Regions from separate parts of the Streptomyces sp. SS7 genome, predicted to be linked through region 1. Evidence: riboswitches for the same ligand, from Rfam matches in the RefSeq annotation. Region 1 holds a riboswitch; each other region holds the start of a gene.
The links. Region 1 has a riboswitch for S-adenosylmethionine ahead of U5640_RS32900 (aminotransferase class V-fold PLP-dependent enzyme). Riboswitches for the same ligand answer to the same signal wherever they lie in the genome.
Positions count from the first base shown of each region.

Region 1 (7,127 bases):
GCTCGGTGTCCGCACGGGTCTGCTCACGGGCCTGCGCCAGTTCCTCGCGCAGCCGCTCCAGCTCGGCCCGGCTCTCCTCGTCGGCCCGCTCGGCGTCCGCGCGCTGGGCCTCCTCGCCTGCCGCCGTCACCAGCTTCACCCAGCCGGGGGGCCGCAGCACATAGGCCGCGGCCGCCACATCGAGCGGGTCCGCGGCCGGGGTCGGCGAGCCGGAGTCCAGGGCGCCGGACAGCTCCGGCTGGGCGTCTCTGAACTTCTCGGCGATGCGCTGCCGGAACAGCGGATCCGTCTCCAGGGCGGCCGCCATCGCGTTGCCCGCGAACTTCGCCCGGCGATTCGGGGCGAAGCGGGCGTACTGCCGCAACTGGGCCGGCAGTTCGGCGACGGTCAGGCCGCCGAAGCCGTCGGAGACGATCTGCACGACCCGGCGGCGCACGCCGTCGGGCAGCGGACGGTCGAGCATCTCGGCGGCGCCGTCGCCCGGCCCCCCGCCTGCGCTCTCCACCATCCGTCACACCCCAATACCTGTACGGGGCCGACTCCGCTCAGGAGCCGGCGCCCGGCCGATCCACGAGTTCCACCTGGTCCACGGCGTTGCACCAGCGGCACCGCACCGACTCGATGGTCTCACTGACCACCTCGCGCTCCTCCACCGTCGGCTCCCCGGCGAGGTCGAGGTGCACGTACTCGACGACCTTCGACGAGCGCGTCACGTCGAACCTGGTCAGGTTGCCGCAGAGGGTGCAGCGCCACCGCGTGGTCGCGGTCGGCAGGGGAACCGTCATCGTGACTGTCCTTCTAGTGTCGGTCTTCCGGCGGGGTCGCGCCGGAGGCTCCCCGCTGTGCATGGCTCGTAACCCTACGGCCTGGCGGGTACTCGCCGCCCGTCCGTCCACGGGGCCTGCCCCGGCGGCGAGGCGCACAGGATGCTTCTGTCCCGGTACGTCATGCTTTACAGCCATGATCGGCAACTGGAGCGGGTCCCTCCGCAAGGCGCTGCGCGCCCCCTCCGCGCCGGTGACGTACGGGCTGATCGCCGTGTGCTGTCTGGTCTTCATGATCGGCCCGGCCTCGGGGCTCGATCCGGCGTACGGCACCGGGGAGGGGCTCATGGCCGCCCAGCGGGCCTATTTCCGCCGCTGGGGCGTGGTCCCGGCGGAACTCTTCGCGGGCTCCGCGCGCGCCGTCCTGACCCCCGCCACGGCCCTCTTCGTCCACGGCAGCTGGGTCCACCTGCTGGGCAACATGCTCTTCCTGTACGTCTTCGGGGCGATGACCGAGCAGCGGATGGGCCGCGTCGCGTTCACCCTCCTCTACCTGTCCTGCGGCTGTCTCGCCCTGCTCGGGTACGCGGCCGCGCACGCCGGGTCCCCGCAGTCGCTGGTGGGCGCCTCCGGGGCGATCTCTGCGGTCCTGGGCGCCTTCCTGTACCTGTTCCCGCGGGCCCGGGTGACCAGCCTGCTGCCGTTCCTGTTCTTCCTGCCGCTGCGGTTCCCGGCGTGGGTGGTGCTGCCGTTCTGGGCGGCGCTCCAGTGGGTCGCGGTGGGGCAGGCGGCCCAGGGGCCCGGCGTGGCCTATCTGGCGCACCTGGTGGGCTTCGGCCTGGGCTTCGCCTACGCGTGGGCGCGTTTCGGCCGGGGCACTAGAGTGAGGGCCGCCCCAGCTCCGGCCCCCGAGGGAGAGAACCAGCCGTGATCACCGCGATCGTCCTCATCAAGACCAGCGTGGACCGGATCCCCGAGATCGCCGAGCGGATCGCGGCGCTGGACTCCGTGAGCGAGGTGTTCTCCGTGACCGGGACGTACGACCTGATCGCCATGGTCCGGGTGCAGCAGCACGAGGACCTCGCGGAGGTCATCCCGGGCAGCATCAGCAAGATCCCCGGCGTCGAGGCCACGGACACCCACGTGGCGTTCCGCACGTACTCCCAGCACGACCTGGAGGCGGCGTTCGCGATCGGCCTGGACTCCTGACCGGCTGAACCCCGCCCCCGGCGCCACGACGCCTCACACCGCCGGGACGCAGCGGCCGTCCTCCGTGCGGTACGTCCACTTCGGGCCCTCGCTCACCAGCTCGCGGACCGCCGCGACGAAGCGGTCCACGTGCTCGTCGGGGGTGCCGGCGCCGAAGCTCACCCGGATGGCGTTGAGGGACTTCTCGCCCGGGGCCGCCTCGGGGGCACCGCACTCGCCCTGGGCCTGGGGCTCGCTGCCCAGCAGGGTGCGGACCAGGGGGTGGGCGCAGAAGAGGCCGTCGCGGACGCCGATGCCGTACTCCGCGGAGAGCGCCGCGGCGAAGTGGGAGCTGTTCCAGCCCTCCACGACGAAGGAGATCACGCCGACCCGCGGGGCGTCGTCGCCGAACAGGGACAGGATCCTGACCTGCGGGACCTCGGCGAGGCCCGCCCGCACCCGGGCGATCAGGTGCTGCTCACGGGCGACGAGGGTGTCGAAGCCGGCCTCCGTGAGGGCCCTGCAGGCCGAGGCGATGGAGTAGGCGCCGATGACGTTCGGGGAGCCGGCCTCGTGGCGGGCCGCGGTCTCGTGCCACTCCACGTCCACTCCCCCGTCCTCGCGCCGGGTGACCTTGCGGCTGGCGCCGCCGCCCGCGAGGTAGGGGTCGGCCGCCCGGAGCCAGTCGGCGCGTCCGGCCAGCACGCCGGAGCCGAACGGGGCGTACAGCTTGTGCCCGGAGAACGCCACGTAGTCGACGTCCAGGTCACGGACGGACACCGGGTGGTGCGGGGCGAGCTGGGCCGCGTCCAGGACGATCCGGGCACCGTGCGCGTGGGCGGCGGCCGCGAGCTCGCGCACGGGCCACAGCTCGCCGGTGACGTTGGAGGCGCCGGTGACGCAGACCAGGGCCGGGCCGTGCGGGTCACGGGCGGCGAGGGCCCGCTCCAGGGTCTCGACGGCCTGCTGCGGGGTGCGCGGGGCGTCGAGGTAGGTGACCCGGGCGTCCTTCCAGGGCAGCAGGGACGCGTGGTGCTCGGTCTCGAAGACGAACACCTGGCAGCCGGCCGGCAGGGCGGCGGCCAGCAGGTTCAGCGAGTCGGTGGTGGAGCGGGTGAAGACCAGCTGGTCGTCCTCCCGGCAGTCCAGGAACGCGGTGACCGTGCGGCGGGCGTTCTCGAACAGGTCCGTGGAGAGCTGGGAGAGGTAGCCGGCACCGCGGTGGACGCTGCCGTAGTACGGGGCGTAGGCCGCCACGTCGTCCCAGACGCGCTGGAGGGCGGGGGCGCTGGCGGCGTAGTCGAGCGCGGCGTAGGTGACCTCGCCGCCGGTGACGAGCGGGACGGTGACATCCCTGCCGAGAACGGGCAGCTCCTGCGAAAGGTCACAAACGGGGCGGACGGTGGCAGCGCTGGAGACGGACATGGCGAACTCCTGTGAAGGGCAAGCGGAATCACCGTGCGAGCCGCTACGGCTCGAGCACGGAGAAAGGTGAAAGGGGGTGTGCGGAGGCGGGGCTCGGCGCCCTAGCGCATTCGCTTGCTCACAGAAGGCTCCCTCGACGACCAGGACCCCTGGTGTTTCGCGAGGGGTCCGCGCTTGCCGTAGACCTCGCTGCCTACGGCCTGGTCCTCACCCGGGGCACCCCGCCACGGACGGAGGGTTGCCGGACAGTCGGCCGGGGCCTCATGACTGTCACTCATGACCTGGTACAGGAACGTACGGGAAGTGATCGCGGTCCCGCAACTCGTGTCCGAATGACGGGACCGCACGACCCGCGGTGCGAAAGCGCCCCAGAAGGCGCGGGGACGCGGCTTACGCGTGGGTGGCGGCGACCCAGCGGTCCAGGGCCCGCTTCGCGGCGCCCGAGTCGATGGACTCGGCCGCGCGGTCCATGCCGGCGCGGATCTGCTCCGCGAGGGTGCCCGTGCCCGGCTCCACGGCGACCAGGGCGGCCGCCGAGTTCAGCAGCACGGCGTCCCGCACGGGGCCCTGCTCGCCCTCCAGCAGGCGGCGGGCGACCTCCGCGTTGTACGACGGGTCGCCGCCCCGCAGGGCCTCCACCGGTACCAGCTCGAGGCCGACGTCCCGCGGGTCGAAGACCTCCTCGGTGACCTTGCCGTCGCGTACCACCCACACCCGTGAGGTGGCGGTGGTGGTCAGCTCGTCGAGGCCGTCGTCGCCCCGGAACACCAGCGAGGAGTGGCCGCGCTCGGCGAAGACGCCCGCGACGACCGGGGCCATCCGCGGGTCCGCGACGCCGACCGCCTGGGCCCGCACCCGGGCCGGGTTGGTCAGCGGGCCGAGGATGTTGAAGACCGTGCGGATGCCCAACTGCCCGCGCGCGGCACCCGCGTGACGCAGCGCCGGATGGAACTTGATCGCGAAGCAGAAGGTGATCCCGGCCTCCCGGGCCACCTCGGCCACCCGCGCCGGGGTCAGCTCCAGATTGACGCCCAGCTTCTCCAGCACGTCCGAGGCGCCGGAGGCGGAGGACGCGGCCCGGTTGCCGTGCTTGACGACGGTGACGCCGCTGCCGGCGACCACGATCGCCGACATGGTGGAGATGTTGACGGTCTTGGCGCCGTCGCCGCCGGTACCGACGATGTCGACGGTCCGGCCCGGCACCTCGATCGTGTTGGCGTGCTCGTACATCGTCCGCACGAGCCCGTTGATCTCCTCGACGGTCTCGCCCTTGGCCCGCAGCGCCACCACGAACCCGGCGATCTGCGCGTCCGTCGCCTCCCCCCGCATGATCCGGTCCATCGCCCAGGCGGTGGCGTCGGCGCTCTGGTCACGGCCGTAGAGCAGGGCGTTCAGCACGTCGGGCCAGGAACGGCCCGCCGCGGTGTCGCCTCCAGCGGGGGTCACAGCGCTCATAGCCGCTCCTGGGTGTCGTAGAACCACGTGGGGCCACCTTATCCAGGTCAGGACACGGTGAAGGGCCCCGTCCGAACACCGGACGCTGTTGGTAAATGCGGGGGCCTGAGTGACGACGGCCTGCATGACCCCGTTGGGGTTGTGCAGGCCGTCGTCGTGTTTCTGGGGTGGGTTCGTGTCGTTGCGTGGGGTGGATCTGGCGGAGATTCCTGAGGAGACGGCGCGGGTGGCTCGCGCGGTGTTCCCGAAGGGGTGTCTGGCGATGCGGGTGCGGGATGCGCTCGGGCCGGTCTTCGCCGATGCCGACTTCGAGGAGCTGTTCCCGGTGCGGGGGCGACCGGTGGTGTCGCCGGCCAGGCTGGCGCTGGTGTCGGTGTTGCAGTTCGCGGAGGGGCTGACCGACCGGCAGGCCGCGCACGCGGTGCGCTCGAGGCTGGACTGGAAGTACGCCCTGTCGCTGGAGCTGACCGACACGGGCTTCGACTTCTCGGTGCTCAGTGAGTTCCGTGCGCGGCTCATCGAGGGCGACGCGGGCGGGGCCGTGTTCGATGCGGTGCTGCGGGCGGCCGGTGAGGCCGGCCTGGTCAAGGCGGGCAAGCGCCAGCGCACGGACGCCACCCACGTACTGGCCGCGACGAGGGATCTGAACCGGCTGGAGTTCGTGGTCGAGACACTGCGGGCGGCACTGAACCAGGTCGCCGAGGTGGCCGGGGAGTGGCTGGTGACGATGGCGGCGCCGCAGTGGTTCGACCGCTACTCCGCCCGGCCGGAGGACACCCGTTTCCCCTCTCGGTGGGCTGCCCGTGTCGAGCACGGCGACCAGTGCGGAGCCGACGGGATGGTGCTGCTGCGCGCCATCCGGTCGCCCCAGGCTCCGCCCGCCCTGCGTGACCTGCCCGCGGTGGAGTTCCTGCGTCAGACATGGGTGCAGCAGTTCCACCAGGTCGACGGCGTCGTGCGCTGGCGCGAGCCGAAGAACACACCGCCTGGCCTGATCCGCTTACGCACCCCGCACGAGCCCGAGGCCAGGACCGGCGCGAAGCGGGATCTGGGCTGGTCCGGCTACAAGGTCCATCTCAGCGAGACCTGCGAGCCCGACGCCCCGCACCTGATCACCCACATCCACACCACCACGGCGCCGGTGAGGGACGACGCCGCCCTGGAGGACATCCACACCGCTCTGGCCGGCCGCGGGCTGGTGCCGGACGAACACCTGGTGGACGCCGGATACGTCGATGCCGAGCAGATCCACCACGCCCGTCGCGATCACGGCATCAACCTCGTCGGACCGGTCGGGAAGAACACCATCCGGCAACAGACGGCAGGCGGCTTCTTCGACAGCACCCGTTTCACCGTCGACTGGGACCAGCGCCAGGCCGTCTGCCCCGGCGGCCACACCAGCGTCCAGTGGCGAGACGCCCGGAGCCAGTACGGCACCCCGGTCACCCGCGTCCGCTTCGCCGAACGCCACTGCGGACCCTGCGAACTGCGGACCTCCTGCACCACCGCCGAAACCGGCCGCAACCTGACCCTGCGGCCGAAGGCCGAACACGAGATCCTCCGGCAGGCCCGCAGCGAGCAGGACACCGACCACTGGCGCCGTCGCTACGGACACCGCGCCGGCGTCGAGGGCACGATCTCCCAAGGCGTCCAGGCGTTCGGCCTGCGCAGATCCCGCTACCGCGGGCTTGCCAAGACCCGGCTGCAACACCACTTCACCGGCGCTGCGATCAACCTGGCACGACTCGACGCCTGGCTCACCGGCCGGCCCCTTGCCCGCACACGAGTCTCACCCTTCGCAGCACTCCGCCCCGCTGGATGAGATCCAGCGGGGCGGATTTACCAACAGCGTCCGAACACCGGACGGGGCCCTTCACACTCGGCGTGGCGACGCCGGACGATCAGTGGTGGCCGTGGCCGCTCGTGATCTCCTTGTACTCCTCGACGGTCGGCTTCGGGATCTGCTGGTCCTCGCCGAAGTACGCGCCGCTGATCTTGGCGCGCAGCTTCTCGGACCGCGTGATCTTGCGCTCGACGCCGTTCTCGTCGACCGCCGGGCCGACCGCGGCCGGCTCGTACTGCTCGTGCGCCGTGAGGGTGAAGAGCTGCTCCTGGCTGAGCGGCTCGTGGACCTCGATGAACTCACCGTGCGGCAGGCGCTTGATGGTGCCGGTCTCGCGACCGTGCAGCACCTTGTCCTTGTCGCGGCGCTGGAGGCCGAGGCAGATGCGCTTGGTGAGGATGTACGCGATGACCGGTCCGGCGAAGAAGAAGATCCGGACGAACCAGGTGATC
Region 1 covers NZ_CP141223.1:7,166,448-7,173,574, reverse strand. Annotated here, with positions in the region: gene U5640_RS32920 (NYN domain-containing protein) at 1-508, opposite strand, end outside; gene U5640_RS32915 (hypothetical protein) at 546-785, opposite strand; gene U5640_RS32910 (rhomboid family intramembrane serine protease) at 961-1,695, shown strand; gene U5640_RS32905 (Lrp/AsnC ligand binding domain-containing protein) at 1,692-1,973, shown strand; gene U5640_RS32900 (aminotransferase class V-fold PLP-dependent enzyme) at 2,007-3,377, opposite strand; SAM riboswitch class IV at 3,543-3,659, opposite strand; gene trpD (anthranilate phosphoribosyltransferase) at 3,768-4,832, opposite strand; gene U5640_RS32890 (IS1182 family transposase) at 5,008-6,654, shown strand; gene U5640_RS32885 (cytochrome bc complex cytochrome b subunit) at 6,734-7,127, opposite strand, start outside.

Region 2 (7,127 bases), 1.7 Mb from region 1:
GCGATGATGGTGTGGTTGAAGGTGACTGACATACGGCTGACCTCGCTTGGCGCTCGACACGAAGAAGGGTTCTCGGTGCGCGAGCACTGCGGGGGTCCGCGGGCGGTCAGCTCTCCACCGGATCGCCCGTCCGTGTGTGGCGCGAGGCCGGTCCGGTGTTCATGCCAGAACCTTACCGGGAGCGGGGCCGTCCCGGGCAAGAGGACGGCCTCCACGCTGGGTATGCGAGTTCACCACACAGCGTGGCCACCACCGCCCTAACCTGGCCGGAGACGGCACCCGCCCAACCCCTGCTGTGCCACAAGGGAGTTGCCATGCCCGGCCCGAAGGACCTCGACCCGTCATCCTCCCCGCGCGCGCTGTTGGGGGCGGAGCTGCGCCACGCCCGCGAGCGAGCCGGCCTCAGCCAGGCCGAGCTGGGCGAACCCCTTTTCGTGAGCGGTTCGTTCATCGCCCGGCTGGAGGCGGGGACGCGGCGCCTCCACCTCGAGTACGCCGTCCAGATAGACGAGATCCTGGGCACGAACGGCTTCTTCGAACGGAACTGCCGCGCACTGGCCAAGTCGAAGTACCCGGACCACTTCGCGGAGGCGGCGGAGGCGGAGGCGGTCGCGACGGCGATCAGGGAATACGCCCAGCTCCTGATCCCGGGTCTGTTGCAGACACGGGCCTACGCGGAAGCGGTCTGCCGCGCCTACAAGCCCACGGCACCGGACGCCGAGATCGACAACCTGGTGGCCACGCGCCTCGAACGGGCGCATCTCCTCGACGATCCGACCACGCCGTTGTTGTGGGCCATTCTCGACGAGGCCGCGATCCGGCGACCGGTCGGCGGAGCAGCGGTGATGGCGGAAGCCCTGCGTCACGTGGCCGACCTGGCCCGCAGACACCGGATCATCGTGCAAGTTCTGCCCTTCGCCGCCGGGGTGCACGCGGCCATGCACGGCTCCCTGAAGCTCATGGAGTTCGAGGACGCGCCGCCGCTCTCCTTCGTGGAGGCGCCGGACATGGGCAAACTGCTGGACGACCCCGCCACCGTCGGCCGACACACGCTGATGTTCAACCTGCTTCAGGCTGCGGCGCTTTCGCCGCAGGAATCGCTGGCCCTGCTGGAATCAGTAGCGCAGGATTACGGGCATGGAGAACAGCACTCGTGAGGTCCTGACCTGGCACAAGTCCAGCTACAGCGGAGGTGACGGCGGCAACTGCCTCGAAGCCGCCCTCACCCACCCCACCCTCATCCGCGACTCCAAGGCCCCCCACGGCCCGAGGCTCGCGTTCCGGCCGGAGGCCTGGGCGGCGTTCGTGGAGCACATCAGCGCTTGAGCGAAACGCCCGAGGGCGGTACCCCCGGCCGTAGCCAGGGGTACCGCCCTCGGTCCGAAGGACAGGCGATCAACCGTCAGGTCGATCAGAAGTCCATGTCACCGCCCGGCATACCGCCACCGGCGGGCGCGGCGGCCTTCTCCGGCTTGTCGGCGATGACGGCCTCGGTGGTGAGGAAGAGCGCGGCGATGGAGGCGGCGTTCTGCAGGGCAGAGCGGGTCACCTTCGCCGGGTCGATGATGCCGGAGGCGATCATGTCGACGTACTCACCGGTCGCGGCGTTCAGGCCGTGGCCGACCTGGAGGTTGCGGACCTTCTCCACGACGACGCCACCCTCGAGACCACCGTTGACGGCGATCTGCTTGAGCGGGGCCTCCAGCGCGAGCTTCACGGCGTTGGCGCCGGTCGCCTCGTCACCCTCGAGCTCCAGCTTCTCGAAGACCTGGGAGGCCTGCAGCAGGGCCACGCCACCACCGGCGACGATGCCCTCCTCGACGGCCGCCTTCGCGTTGCGGACGGCGTCCTCGATGCGGTGCTTGCGCTCCTTGAGCTCCACCTCGGTGGCGGCGCCGGCCTTGATGACCGCGACACCGCCGGCGAGCTTCGCCAGGCGCTCCTGCAGCTTCTCGCGGTCGTAGTCCGAGTCGCTGTTCTCGATCTCGGCGCGGATCTGGTTCACCCGGCCGGCGACCTGGTCCGAGGAGCCGGCACCGTCGACGATGGTGGTCTCGTCCTTGGTGATGACGACCTTGCGGGCCTTGCCCAGCAGGTCGAGGGTCGTGTTCTCGAGCTTGAGACCGACCTCCTCGGAGATGACCTCGCCGCCGGTGAGGATGGCGATGTCGTTCAGCATCGCCTTGCGGCGGTCGCCGAAGCCCGGGGCCTTGACCGCGACGGACTTGAAGGTGCCGCGGATCTTGTTGACGACCAGGGTCGACAGGGCCTCGCCCTCGACGTCCTCGGCGATGATCAGCAGCGGCTTGCCCGACTGCATGACCTTCTCCAGGAGCGGGAGCAGGTCCTTGACGTTCGCGATCTTGGAGTTCGCGATCAGGATGTACGGGTCGTCGAGGACGGCCTCCATACGCTCCATGTCGGTGGCGAAGTACGCCGAGATGTAGCCCTTGTCGAAGCGCATACCCTCGGTGAGCTCCAGCTCCAGACCGAAGGTCTGGGACTCCTCGACGGTGATGACGCCTTCCTTGCCGACCTTGTCCATCGCCTCGGCGATGAGCTCGCCGATCTGGGTGTCGGCGGCGGAGATGGAGGCCGTGGAAGCGATCTGCTCCTTGGTCTCGACATCCTTCGCCTGCTCCAGCAGCGCGCCGGAGACGGCCTCGACGGCCTTCTCGATGCCGCGCTTCAGAGCCATCGGGTTGGCGCCGGCGGCCACGTTGCGCAGACCCTCGCGCACCAGGGCCTGGGCCAGGACAGTCGCGGTCGTCGTGCCGTCACCGGCTACGTCGTCCGTCTTCTTCGCGACTTCCTTGACCAGCTCGGCGCCGATCTTCTCGTACGGGTCCTCGAGCTCGATCTCCTTGGCGATGGACACACCATCGTTGGTGATCGTGGGGGCGCCCCACTTCTTCTCGAGGACGACGTTGCGACCCTTGGGGCCGAGCGTCACCTTGACGGCGTCCGCGAGCTGGTTCATGCCGCGCTCGAGGCCGCGCCGCGCCTCCTCGTCGAACGCGATGATCTTGGCCATGTGAAGTGGTCCCTCCAGGACTGGGGGTGATTCCTTCGGACCGCGCCCGCGCCCGCGACGGACGGCTCGCATGCCGCGTGGTTCCTTGCCCCACCTGGCCTGCGGGCCTCACCGACCCGGTCCTTCTTTGTCACTCTCACCTTCAGAGTGCTAACGCCAATGATTAGCACTCGGCATGGTCGAGTGCAAGCGCCTCCGCCCGATCCGCAGGGGGGCGCGCGCGCCCCGGGCCCCCCGCGCACCCCTGGCCGGGCAGGCCGAAGGGCCCGTACCCCGGTGCCCGGACAGGCCGAAGGGCCCGTACCCCGGGAGGTACGAGCCCTTCGAAGATGAAACAGAAGAACGACGCTTCAGTCGGCGCGTGCTTCAGCCGGTCGCGAGTCGGACCATGTCCGCCTGCGGCCCCTTCTGACCCTGCGAGATCTCGAAATCGACCCGCTGGCCCTCTTCCAGGGTGCGGTACCCGTCCATCTGGATCGCGCTGTAGTGGACGAAAACATCCGCACCACCGTCGACCGCGATGAAGCCGTACCCCTTCTCCGCGTTGAACCACTTGACGGTGCCCTGAGCCATGCCTAACTCCCCTATTACTGGCCCTTGCACAGATCCACACTTCGCGGATCCGGGTCAGACCTCACCCCCCAGTTGGTTTGGGGGCGTGCGCCGGAACGCGTCGACCGCGGCCGAATGTATCTGTCCAACTGCCGTCTGCAACAGGTCACTCGGACGAGAATTCTGGACGCACGCGATCCGGAATGTGGCGAGAATTCGCCAGAATTCAGGGCAAGTCGGGCCCCGCAAAAGCCGCAAATGCCACGCAAGAGGCTCGCACTTTGGCTACTTCTTGTCGGGCGCAAGGCAGAAATCAAAGATTCCGGATCAGGGTTTCGCGACCCGGTTCCCCAACTGTACCTCGCTCAACCACACTGAATTGCCCCCTCCGCTTCTCTCACGGAGGGGGCAATTCGATGAACACTCGGTAATCAATGTTACCGACGGTTACTACTCGCGGGTACTGACCGGAGGTCAGCCACCGCTCAGCCGCCGGCGACGGCCGGGATGATCGACACGCCCGCGCCGTCCGGGGTCGCCGTCTCCAGCCCCTGCTCGAAACGGACGTCGTCGTCGTTCACGTACACGTTCACGAACCGCCGCAGCTTGCCCTGGTCGTCCAGGACCCGGGCGGCGATCCCGGTGTGGTTCTTCTCCAGGTCCGAGATGACCTCGCCGAGGGTGGTCCCCTCGGCGGTGACCTCGGCCCGGCCACCCGTGTAGGTGCGCAGGATGGTGGGGATGCGGACGGTGACGCTCACTGTGTGACCTCCGGTCAGGTGCGTGCTTCGGGGGGCGCGCCGCTTACGCGAGCCCGGCCTCGTGGAAGGACTCCAGCGACGGGCGGATCGTCGCGGTGAGCCCGGTACCGGCCACCGCGTCCAGCGTCTTCAGACCGTCACCGGTGTTCAGCACGACGGTCGTCTTCGCCGGGTCCAGCAGCCCGTTCTCGATCAGCTTCTTCGTGACGCCGACCGTCACACCGCCGGCGGTCTCCGCGAAGATGCCCTCGGTCCGGGCGAGAATCCTGATCGCCTCGACGACCTGCTCGTCGGTCACGTCCTCCACCGCACCGCCGGTGCGGCGCGCGATGTCGAGGACGTACGGCCCGTCCGCCGGGTTGCCGATCGCCAGCGACTTGGCGATGGTGTTCGGCTTCTGCGGGCGGACCACGTCGTGCCCGGCCTTGAAGGCCACCGACACCGGGGAGCACCCCTCCGCCTGCGCGCCGAAGATCTTGTACGGCCTGTCCTCGACGAGCCCCAGCTTGATCAGCTCCTGGAGGCCCTTGTCGATCTTCGTGAGCTGTGAGCCGGAGGCGATCGGCACGACCAGCTGGTCGGGGAGCTGCCAGCCGAGCTGCTCGGCGATCTCGTACGCCAGCGTCTTGGAGCCCTCGGCGTAGTACGGCCGCAGGTTGACGTTGACGAAGCCCCAGCCCTCGCCCGCCGGGTCGCCGATGAGCTCGGAGCAGAAGCGGTTGACGTCGTCGTAGTTGCCCTCGATGCCGACCAGCTCGCCGCCGTAGATCGCGGCCATCACGACCTTGCCCTGCTCCAGGTCGTGCGGGATGAACACACAGGAGCGGAAGCCGGCCCGGGCGGCCGCGGCGCCGACGGCACCGGCGAGGTTGCCGGTCGAGGAGCAGCTCAGGGTCGTGTAGCCGAAGGCACGCGCGGCCTCGACGGCCTGGGCGACGACCCGGTCCTTGAAGGAGTGGGTCGGGTTGCCGGAGTCGTCCTTGACGAACAGCCTGCCGGGCTCGACGCCCAGCTCGCGCGCCAGGTTGTCGGCCTTGACGAGCTTGGTCCAGCCGGGGTTGATGTTGGGCTTGTCGGCCACGTCCGCCGGGACGGGCAGCAGCGGCGCGTACCGCCAGATGTTCGCGGGTCCCGCCTCGATGCGCTTCCTGAGCTCCTCCGGGTCGTAGGCGGAGAAGTCGTACGCGATCTCGAGCGGGCCGAAACACTCCTCGCAGGCGAAGACGGGGCCGAGGGGTACGCGGTGCCCGCACTCGCGGCAGCTCAGTGCCGCGGCGGGACCCAGGTCTACGGTGGATTCGGTTGCAACAGTCTGCGCAGCCATGTGAGGCGAGGCCCTTTCTCCTCATCTTCCTCACGACGCATCTCGCCGTGAGACGGATTTGGCACCTTCCCTAGCCGGGAGCCTCGCGTGAACGAGACCGGCTGGAGGGTTGCCGGGGCTTCATCGGGCCGTTTCCCTCTGCCCCTCTGGATGAGCGGTATGAAGTTGTGGACGGCGGGCCACCGAGGACATGCGATGGTCACCCGCGTTGTTCAAGACTGTAACCGACAACCAGGACAGTTGAGATAGTCGTCCGAACCGCGAGACGGATCACAGGTGAAGGAGCCGCGTACGTGCTGGAAGAAGTCGAGCGCTGGCTGACCACCCGCTCCTGGACCGTGACCGACCGACCGCTGCACCGGATCATGGCGGCCAAACGGTCCTCGGGGCAGCGGGTCAGTGTCGTCCTGCCCGCGCTGAACGAGGAGGAGACCGTCGGCGAGATCGTCGCGGTCATCCGGCACGACCTCATGCAGCAGGTCCCGCTGGTCGACGAGCTCGTGGTCGTCGACTCGGGTTCGACCGACCGCACGGCCGCGGTCGCGGCGGCGGCCGGCGCGCGGGTCGTCCACCGCGACACGATCCTGCCCCGCGTCCCGGCCGTGCCCGGCAAGGGGGAGGTCCTGTGGCGGTCCCTGCTGGTCACCGGCGGGGACATCGTCTGTTTCATAGACGCCGACCTCAGGGAGTTCTCCTCGGACTTCGTCTCCGGCATCGTCGGCCCGCTGCTCACCGACCCCGCGGTGGACCTCGTCAAGGGGATGTACGACCGTCCCCTGGGCGGCGCCGCCGGGCAGGGCGGCCGGGTCACCGAGCTGATGGCGCGCCCGCTGCTGAACCTGCACTGGCCGCAGCTGGCCGGTTTCGTGCAGCCGCTCGGCGGCGAGTACGCGGCCCGCCGCTCCCTGCTCGAACAGCTGCCGTTCCCGGTGGGCTACGGCGTGGAGCTCGGCATGCTGATCGACGCGCTGCACCTGGTGGGCCTCGACGCGCTCGCGCAGGTGGACCTGGGGGTGCGCAAGCACCGCCACCAGGACGGGCAGGCCCTCGGCCGGATGGCGGCGGCGATCTACCGCACCGCCCAGCTGCGGCTGGCCCGCGGCCATCTCGTCCGCCCCGCCCTCACCCAGTTCGAACGCGGCCCCGACGGTTTCGAGCCGCGGACCTACACGGTGGACACGGAGGAACGGCCACCGATGGCGGAGATCGCGGAGTACCGGTCCCGCAAGGTCGCTTAGGGCCTGTTGCGCCGTGCGGGAGGACGGGTCGTATACGGCTGGATACGACCCCCGCACACAGCGCCACCGTACGTTTGATTGTTTCCCGGCCGGGCTAGGTTGAGGCGTATGGCTTCCACGCACGACACTGCTGCTCGGGGTGCTCAGGTGCTGGTCGCGTCCAATCGCGGCCCGGTCTCCTACACGATCGGCGAGGACGGCTCGCTGCACTCGAAACG
Region 2 covers NZ_CP141223.1:5,427,710-5,434,836, reverse strand. Annotated here, with positions in the region: gene U5640_RS25165 (VOC family protein) at 1-32, opposite strand, end outside; gene U5640_RS25160 (helix-turn-helix transcriptional regulator) at 315-1,157, shown strand; gene U5640_RS25155 (DUF397 domain-containing protein) at 1,138-1,326, shown strand; gene groL (chaperonin GroEL) at 1,412-3,034, opposite strand; gene U5640_RS25145 (cold-shock protein) at 3,401-3,607, opposite strand; gene U5640_RS25140 (MoaD/ThiS family protein) at 4,072-4,347, opposite strand; gene thrC (threonine synthase) at 4,391-5,671, opposite strand; SAM riboswitch class I at 5,690-5,828, opposite strand; gene U5640_RS25130 (glucosyl-3-phosphoglycerate synthase) at 5,965-6,909, shown strand; gene U5640_RS25125 (trehalose-6-phosphate synthase) at 7,018-7,127, shown strand, end outside.
Region 2: another riboswitch for S-adenosylmethionine. It lies ahead of thrC (threonine synthase); the one in region 1 lies ahead of U5640_RS32900 (aminotransferase class V-fold PLP-dependent enzyme).

Region 3 (7,127 bases), 6.1 Mb from region 1:
CCGCTGGACCGGCTGCTGCGCACCCGTGTGTACCGCCCGCTCGGGCTGCGCAACACCGCCGCCGCCGACACGGCCGTGATCCCGGAGCCCGTCCTGCACGCCTACGACGACGAGCGCGGCACCTACGAGGAGTCCACCTACTTCAACCCGTCCTGGACCACCGCCCCCGGCGCGGTCATCACCCAGGACATCTGCGACCTCGCCCGCTCGGGCAAGGGCGTCGGCGCGGGCGAACTGCTCTCCCGCAGCTCCTTCCGCACCCAGCTCGACCCGGGCACGGTCGGCCTCGGCCACCCCACGAGAACCTGCCCGGCCACCGTCTGTCTGCCCATGACCGAGGACTTCCACTTCGGCGTCGGCGTGGTCGTCAAGAACGGCTGGGTGGTGCAGAACCCGTCCTTCTTCGGCTACGCGGCCGTGATGGCGTACGAGCCGCACCAGCGGCTCACCATCGCCGTGTCCACGACGGTGGGCCCCGACGCGCCCGGCGGCAACACCGCCCAGACGGTCACCGAGCGGATCGCCGAACGGCTCGCCCCCCGGCACCCGCTGGCCGGCTGACCGGTCGCAGCCGGCCCGACGCCCGCACCCGTCCGCGTACGGTAAGGTTTACCTGCGCGTTCCCGCAGCTCACCGCCGCGGCAGCGCGACGGGACGTGGCGCAGCTTGGTAGCGCACTTGACTGGGGGTCAAGGGGTCGCAGGTTCAAATCCTGTCGTCCCGACAAGGAGTCCGCTCCGTCGTCGCAGAGCAGGGCCCGCATCCACACCGTGGATGCGGGCCCTGTCTCAGTAACGGGCCACGACCTCCGTGAGATAGCCCCGCAGCATCACCTTCGCCTCCTCCAGCAGGGCCGCGTCACCGTCCGGGACCCGGCGGAACGCCTCCTGGGCGAGCGCGTCGGCCGTGAGGACGGCGGCGTGGCAGGCGCGGGCCAGCGGCTCGTCGTCGCGTACGACGTCCAGCGCGAGCAGCACCCGGCGGATCCCGTCGGCCATCCGCCGCTTGTGCTCACGGTCCGCCGCCCGGGTCCGCTCGGTCAGCCCGCTGCCGAACCACAGCGCCCGGAAACCGTGCTCCGTCCGGTAGATCCCGGCGTACGCGTCGATCAGCACCCCGACCGGATCCTCCCACCGCTCCACGGCCGCGGCCCGGACCAGGTCGTCCATGACGCCCTCCAGCCGGGAGAACCACCCCGCCGCCAGGGCGTCGATGATCGCGCCGCGATCGGGCAGGTACTGGTACAGCGACCCCACGGAGACCTTCGCCTCGGCCGCCACCCGGGTCGTCGTCAGCGCCTCCACGCCCTCCTCGACCAGGATGCGCTCGGCGGCCCGCAGCAGCAGCGCCAGACGGGCCCTGCTGCGGGCCTGACGGGGGGTGCGGCGCAGAGGAGTGTCCAAGAACCGGCTCCGAACGTGAACGTGACTTTGTTTCATGTTTAGGCTACCTTCGCGCCCATGACCGCCTCAAGCTCGACGCCGGGCCAGAAGCGGACCGCCGTCGCGGACGTCTGCCGGCGCCTGGGGGCCGAGGGCCTCCTCATCGGCACGGCCGGGAACGTGAGCGTCCGCGTCGACGACCGGGTCGCCATCACCGCGACCGGAGCGGTCCTCGCCACGCTGACCCCGGACCAGGTGACCGTGGTCGACCTCGACGGCAAGCACATCGAGGGGACCTACGAGCCGACCTCGGAACTCGAACTGCACCTCGGCGTCTACCGCCGCCACGGCAGTGGGGCGGTCGTCCACACCCATGCGCCGCACGCCACCGCCGTGTCCTGTGTGCTCGACGAACTCCCTTGCATCCACTACCAGTTGCTCGCCCTCGGTGGCACGGTCCGGGTCGCCCCCTACGCCACCTTCGGCACCCCGGAACTCGCCGAGTCGGTGCTCACCGCCCTGGAGGGACGCAGCGCCGCCCTGATGGCCAACCACGGCGCGCTCACCCACGCCGTCACCCTCGACCAGGCCGTCGAACACGCCCTGCTCCTCGAATGGGCCTGCGGCGTCTACCAGCGCGCCGCCTCCATGGGCACCCCCCGCTTCCTGGACGAACAGCAGCAACTCGCGGTGATCGAGGCGGCCGTCGCCCGCAACTACGGAACCACCCGTCCCGTGCCACCCGCGCACGAGGAGAACAGGGGGAGCAGATGAAGGTCCTCACGATGGGCGTGCACGTCCTGGACGTCCTGGTCCGGCCGGTCGAGGAGATACCCGAGGGGCAGGGCGCGACCCTGGTCGAGGACATCCGGATGACCGCCGCGGGCACGGCCGGCGGCACCGCCCTCACCCTCGCCAAGCTCGGCGCCGAGGTGCTCAGCGCGGGCGCGATCGGCAGCGACCCGACCGGTGACATGCTGGTGCAGCTGCTGAACCGGGCCGGCATCGACACCGGGTTCCTCGTCCGCCGCACCGACACCGCGACCTCCGCCAGCGTCCTGCCCATCCGCCCCAACGGGGACCGGCCCTCGCTGCACCTGCTCGGCGCGAACATCACCTACGGCGTGGACGACGTGCCCTGGGACGCCCTCGCCGAGGCCACCCATCTGCACCTGGGCGGGCCCGAGTTGATCGGGGTGGACACCGCGGCGCGGATCCTGTCGTACGCGAAGGAACACGGGGTCGTCACCTCCGTCGACCTGCTCGCGCCGGGGGTGCTCGGCAGCTTCGAGCAGATCGAGGCGGCGCTGCCCTACGTCGACCACTTCCTGCCCAACGAGGACCAGGTCCTCGGCTTCACCGGCGAGGACGACCTGCTGACCGGCGCGCGGAAGCTGCTGGCCGCGGGGGTGGGCGTGGTCGCCGTGACGCGCGGCGGTGACGGGGCGCTGGTGGTGAGCGCGGACGGGGCGGAGCCGGTGCCGGCGTTCGTCGTCGACGTCGTCGACACCACCGGGTGCGGGGACGCGTTCTCCGCGGGGTACCTGAGGGGGATCGGGCTGGGGCGTACGCCGAGTGACGCGGCGGTGCTGGGCAGTGCGGCTGCCGCGCTGGTCGCGCAGGGGCTCGGCAGCGATCACGGTGACTTCGATCTGGCCGGTGCGGATGCGTTCGCCTCTTCCGCCAAGTCCCATGCGTGAGTGAGTGAGTGAGTGAGTGAGTGAGTGCGTGAGTGAGTGGGTGCGGCGCCCCTGGGACCGCTGAGGAACAGGGCCACCCGCCTCGACCATCCGCAGAAGCAGGGGTGGCGGGGCGTGCCGGGAGGCCTTGAAGTCCGCGTACATCGCCTCCCGGCTCGCCGTCCGTCGGGCGGCGGTCGCCCTCTTGGCACGTGCTCCGTGCCGGGGGTCGGGCGCGGCCGTCTCGGCCGGGGAGGTCCGCGTCGCGCTCCAGGCCGGCGGGGCCGGGTCCGGGGCCGGGGGGCGTTCGCTTCGTGCCGGGGCCGGGGGTCGGGCGCGGTCGTCTCCGCCGGGGAGGGCCGCGTCGCGCTCCACGCCGAAGGTGCCGCACGCCGGCGACAGGGTCCCGGACCGATCCGTCTCACCCGCCGTACTCACCTGGTGGACGCCCTCTTGACGTCCGCCAGGGGTGGATCGACACTCGATCAGGGAATCCTAGTGAACAGGTAGGGAAACATGGGGCGCCTGCATCCGGCCGCCGGCCGCACAAGCCGCACGACCTGGTCTTCGCCCCTCCTCACCTCCCGCCGTCACATCGACCTGCAGCGCGTCTGCAGCGCCATCAGCCTGCCGCGCTGAGCCGGGCCCCTCCCGCGCCGGACCGAGCGGCGGTGTCCGCCGACACCGCCCCGTCCCGCGTGTGAGGACGAGGGCCGTCTCCCTTTTCGCCGTCGCATCCGCCGCGCGCACGTCCGCCCGTGCGCCCGCCCCCGGGGAGAGTCATGTCCGTCACACCGCTGGCCGCCCACCCGTCCGCCCGCCCCGCTCCCGCCTTCCGGGGCAGGATCGGCCGGGACGCGCGCAGCGGGCACTACGCCGTGCCGCGCCGCTACCGGCTCCATCTGTCCACCGCCGACCCGGACGGACTGCGCATCGCCGTCACCCACGCCCTCCTCGGCCTCGACCGGGCCTGTCCGGTGACGTTCCTGCCCGCCGTCCCCGACTGTCCCGACGGCGGTCATGCGCAACTGCGCCCGCTCTACGAGGCCAGCGCCCACCGCTACACCGGCCCGGCCCTCGCGCCGGTGCTCAGTGACGACTGGTCGGGCCGGATCGTCTCCACCCACGGCCCCGACATCGCCCGCGACCTGGCCCGGAGGTTCGCCGGCGGCCGGGCCGTGCTGTACCCGTGCGGCTCGGAGTCGGAGATCGAGGCCGTGGAACGCATGTGCGCCCAGGGCATCGAGGAGGCGGCCCAGCGCGCCGGGGAAGCGGGCGCCGACCCGGCCGGGCGGGCCGCCGCGCTCGACGCGCTGCTCGCCACCCTCGGCGTCCTGGAACAAGGGCTCGGTGCCCAGCCATATCTGATCAGCGATCAGATCACCGCGGCGGACGTCGAGTTGTGGGTGGCGCTGGTCCGGCTGGACACCGTGCACCGGCACCACCTCGACGCCGACGCCGTGCGCCGCATCGCCGGACACCCCGCCCTGTGGGCCTACGCCCGCCGGCTGGCCGCCCGTCCGGCCTTCGGTGCGCACCTCGACCTGGACGGCATCGCCCGCCGCCACCACGCCCGTTGTCAGGGCCTGGAAGCCGCCGGAGCCGCTGTCCAGATCCTGGACTGGGCAGCCCACGCGGCGGAGGGCAACAGCCTTCCTTCGCAGGTCAACCGGCCCTGAGCCGGTCCATCCCTTGGACGGCCGTTGACATTCGACTGGTCAACTGCCTTACTTGGAAGCCGAATGGTCATGAGCGTCAGCGACAAGCCCTGGCTGGCTGACCGGCAACCCTCGCTCCGCGGTGGGGTGCCCCAGGTGACGACCGGACCGGATGACGTTTCGGTAAGCGCGAGGCCCTCGGGGCCGGACAGTGACGGTGACGAGATGTACGCAGCTCCCAGGACGGCCGCACGCCGTCCCCAGGGCTGCGTACAGCCGTACGCGAACCTGTCGAACCTGTTCGCCGCCAACCGCGCCGTCGATCTGCTCCGCGTGAACAGCGCACTGTGTACCGCACCGGGCCGTGCCCGCTGTCGGGGCTGAGCTTCCTCCCTCTCGCCCCTCGCCCCGACCCCGCGTTCCTGACGGACACCGCCGAAGCGGTGTGCCGCCCGCCGCCCCACCCCGGTTCCCCCGTACGCACCCGTGCGCCGCGCGCCGATCCCCGCCGGCTCGTCACTCCTGCGTCGGTCCGGGGTGCCCGACTCCCGCCGGAGCCCACCATGAGTGAACCCCCAGGCGCCGTGACCCTCGCCGAGGCACCCGCCGCCGACACCCCGTCAGAGAAGCTCACCGCCCAGCGCGTTCAGCCCCTGCGCCGCCCGGGACGCTGGATCGCCACCGCCGTGGTGCTGGTCCTGGTGGCCCAGTTCGTGCACGGCCTGGTGTCCAACCCGTTCTACCAGTGGGACCGGTTCGGCTACTGGTTCCTGCGGCCCGTGATCCTCGACGGGCTGCTCATCACCCTCGAAGTCACCGCCTACAGCGCGGTGCTGGGCCTGCTCGGCGGAGTCCTGCTCGCCCTCGCCAGGCTCTCGAGGTCCCCCGTGCTGCGGGCGGTCAGCTGGACCTACGTCTGGGCGCTGCGCTCCATCCCGCTGATCGTCGTCCTGCTGTTCCTGTACAACTTCAGCGCCCTGTACCGGACGCTCAGTGTGGGCGTCCCCTTCGGCCCCGCGTTCTTCACCTTCGACGAGTCCCGGCTCGCCACCGACATGGTGATCGCGGTCGTCGGTCTCAGCCTCAACGAGGCCGCCTACGCCGCCGAAGTGGTCCGCGGCGGCATCCTCTCCGTCGACCAGGGCCAGCACGAGGCGGCCGCCGCCCTCGGCCTGCCGAAGGTCTACCAGTTCCGCAGGATCGTCTTCCCGCAGGCCCTGCGCTCGATCGTGCCGAACTACGTCAATCAGCTCATCGGCCTGGTCAAGTCCACCTCGCTGGTGTTCTACGTCTCGCTGCTCGACCTGTTCGGCACCGCGCAGACCATGGGCGCCACCTATCCCGGCGACATCGTGTCGCTGCTGCTGGTCGTCACCGTCTGGTACCTGATCCTGACCAGCGTCGTCTCCGTCGTCCAGTTCTACGTCGAGCGGTACTACGCCCGCGGTGCCACCCGCTCCCTGCCGCCGACACCGCTGCAGAAGCTCCGCACCGGGCTCACCGGCCTGCGGGAGCGCATCCGCCGGGAGGCCGCCGTATGACCGCCGACACCATCGAGGCCCTGGCGGACGCAGAGGCCGCCACCGTCGAGGTGCACGACGTGCACAAGTGGTACGGCACCCACCGGGTGCTGGACGGCGTCAGCCTGACCGTCCGGCCCGGCGAGGTCACCGTGATCCTCGGCCCCTCCGGCTCCGGAAAGTCCACCCTGCTGCGGGTCATCAACCACCTGGAGAAGCCCGAGATCGGCCACGTGAGCATCAATGGCGAGCCGATCGGCGTGAAGCGGCAGGGCGGGAGGCTCAAGGAGCTGAGCGAGCGGGCCATCCTCACCCAGCGCGGGCGGATCGGCTTCGTCTTCCAGAACTTCAACCTCTTCCCGCACCTGACCGTGCTGGACAACGTGGCCGCCGCCCCGGTCGCCACCGGCCGGCTCGGCAAGTCCGCGGCCCAGGAGCTGGCCCGCGAACTGCTCGGCCGGGTCGGCCTCGGCGACAAGGCCGGCGCCTACCCCCGCCAGCTCTCCGGAGGCCAGCAGCAGCGCGTCGCGATCGCCCGCGCCCTCGCCCTGCGCCCCGGCGTCATCCTCTTCGACGAGCCGACCTCCGCCCTCGACCCCGAGCTGGTCGGCGAGGTCCTCGCCGTCATCAAGGACCTGGCGACCGGCGGCACCACCCTCGTCATCGTCACCCACGAGGTCGGCTTCGCCCGCGAGGTCGCCGACAAGGTCGTCTTCATCGACGGCGGCAAGATCGTCGAGCAGGGCCCGCCCCACGAGGTCCTCGACCAGCCGCGGCACGAGCGGACCCGGGACTTCCTCAGCAAGGTCCTCTGACCCGCCGCACCCTTCAGACCTCCCCCCACGCCACCCTGATCACCTCCAGCGACAAGGAACGGCCATGGCCACC
Region 3 covers NZ_CP141223.1:1,026,653-1,033,779, reverse strand. Annotated here, with positions in the region: gene U5640_RS04655 (serine hydrolase domain-containing protein) at 1-561, shown strand, start outside; tRNA gene U5640_RS04650 (tRNA-Pro) at 651-724, shown strand; gene U5640_RS04645 (TetR family transcriptional regulator) at 789-1,403, opposite strand; gene U5640_RS04640 (class II aldolase/adducin family protein) at 1,461-2,156, shown strand; gene U5640_RS04635 (carbohydrate kinase family protein) at 2,153-3,082, shown strand; gene U5640_RS04630 (putative leader peptide) at 3,578-3,700, shown strand; gene U5640_RS04625 (glutathione S-transferase C-terminal domain-containing protein) at 3,844-4,740, shown strand; SAM riboswitch class IV at 4,806-4,915, shown strand; gene U5640_RS04620 (amino acid ABC transporter permease) at 5,283-6,260, shown strand; gene U5640_RS04615 (amino acid ABC transporter ATP-binding protein) at 6,257-7,054, shown strand; gene U5640_RS04610 (ABC transporter substrate-binding protein) at 7,119-7,127, shown strand, end outside.
Region 3: another riboswitch for S-adenosylmethionine. It lies ahead of U5640_RS04620 (amino acid ABC transporter permease); the one in region 1 lies ahead of U5640_RS32900 (aminotransferase class V-fold PLP-dependent enzyme).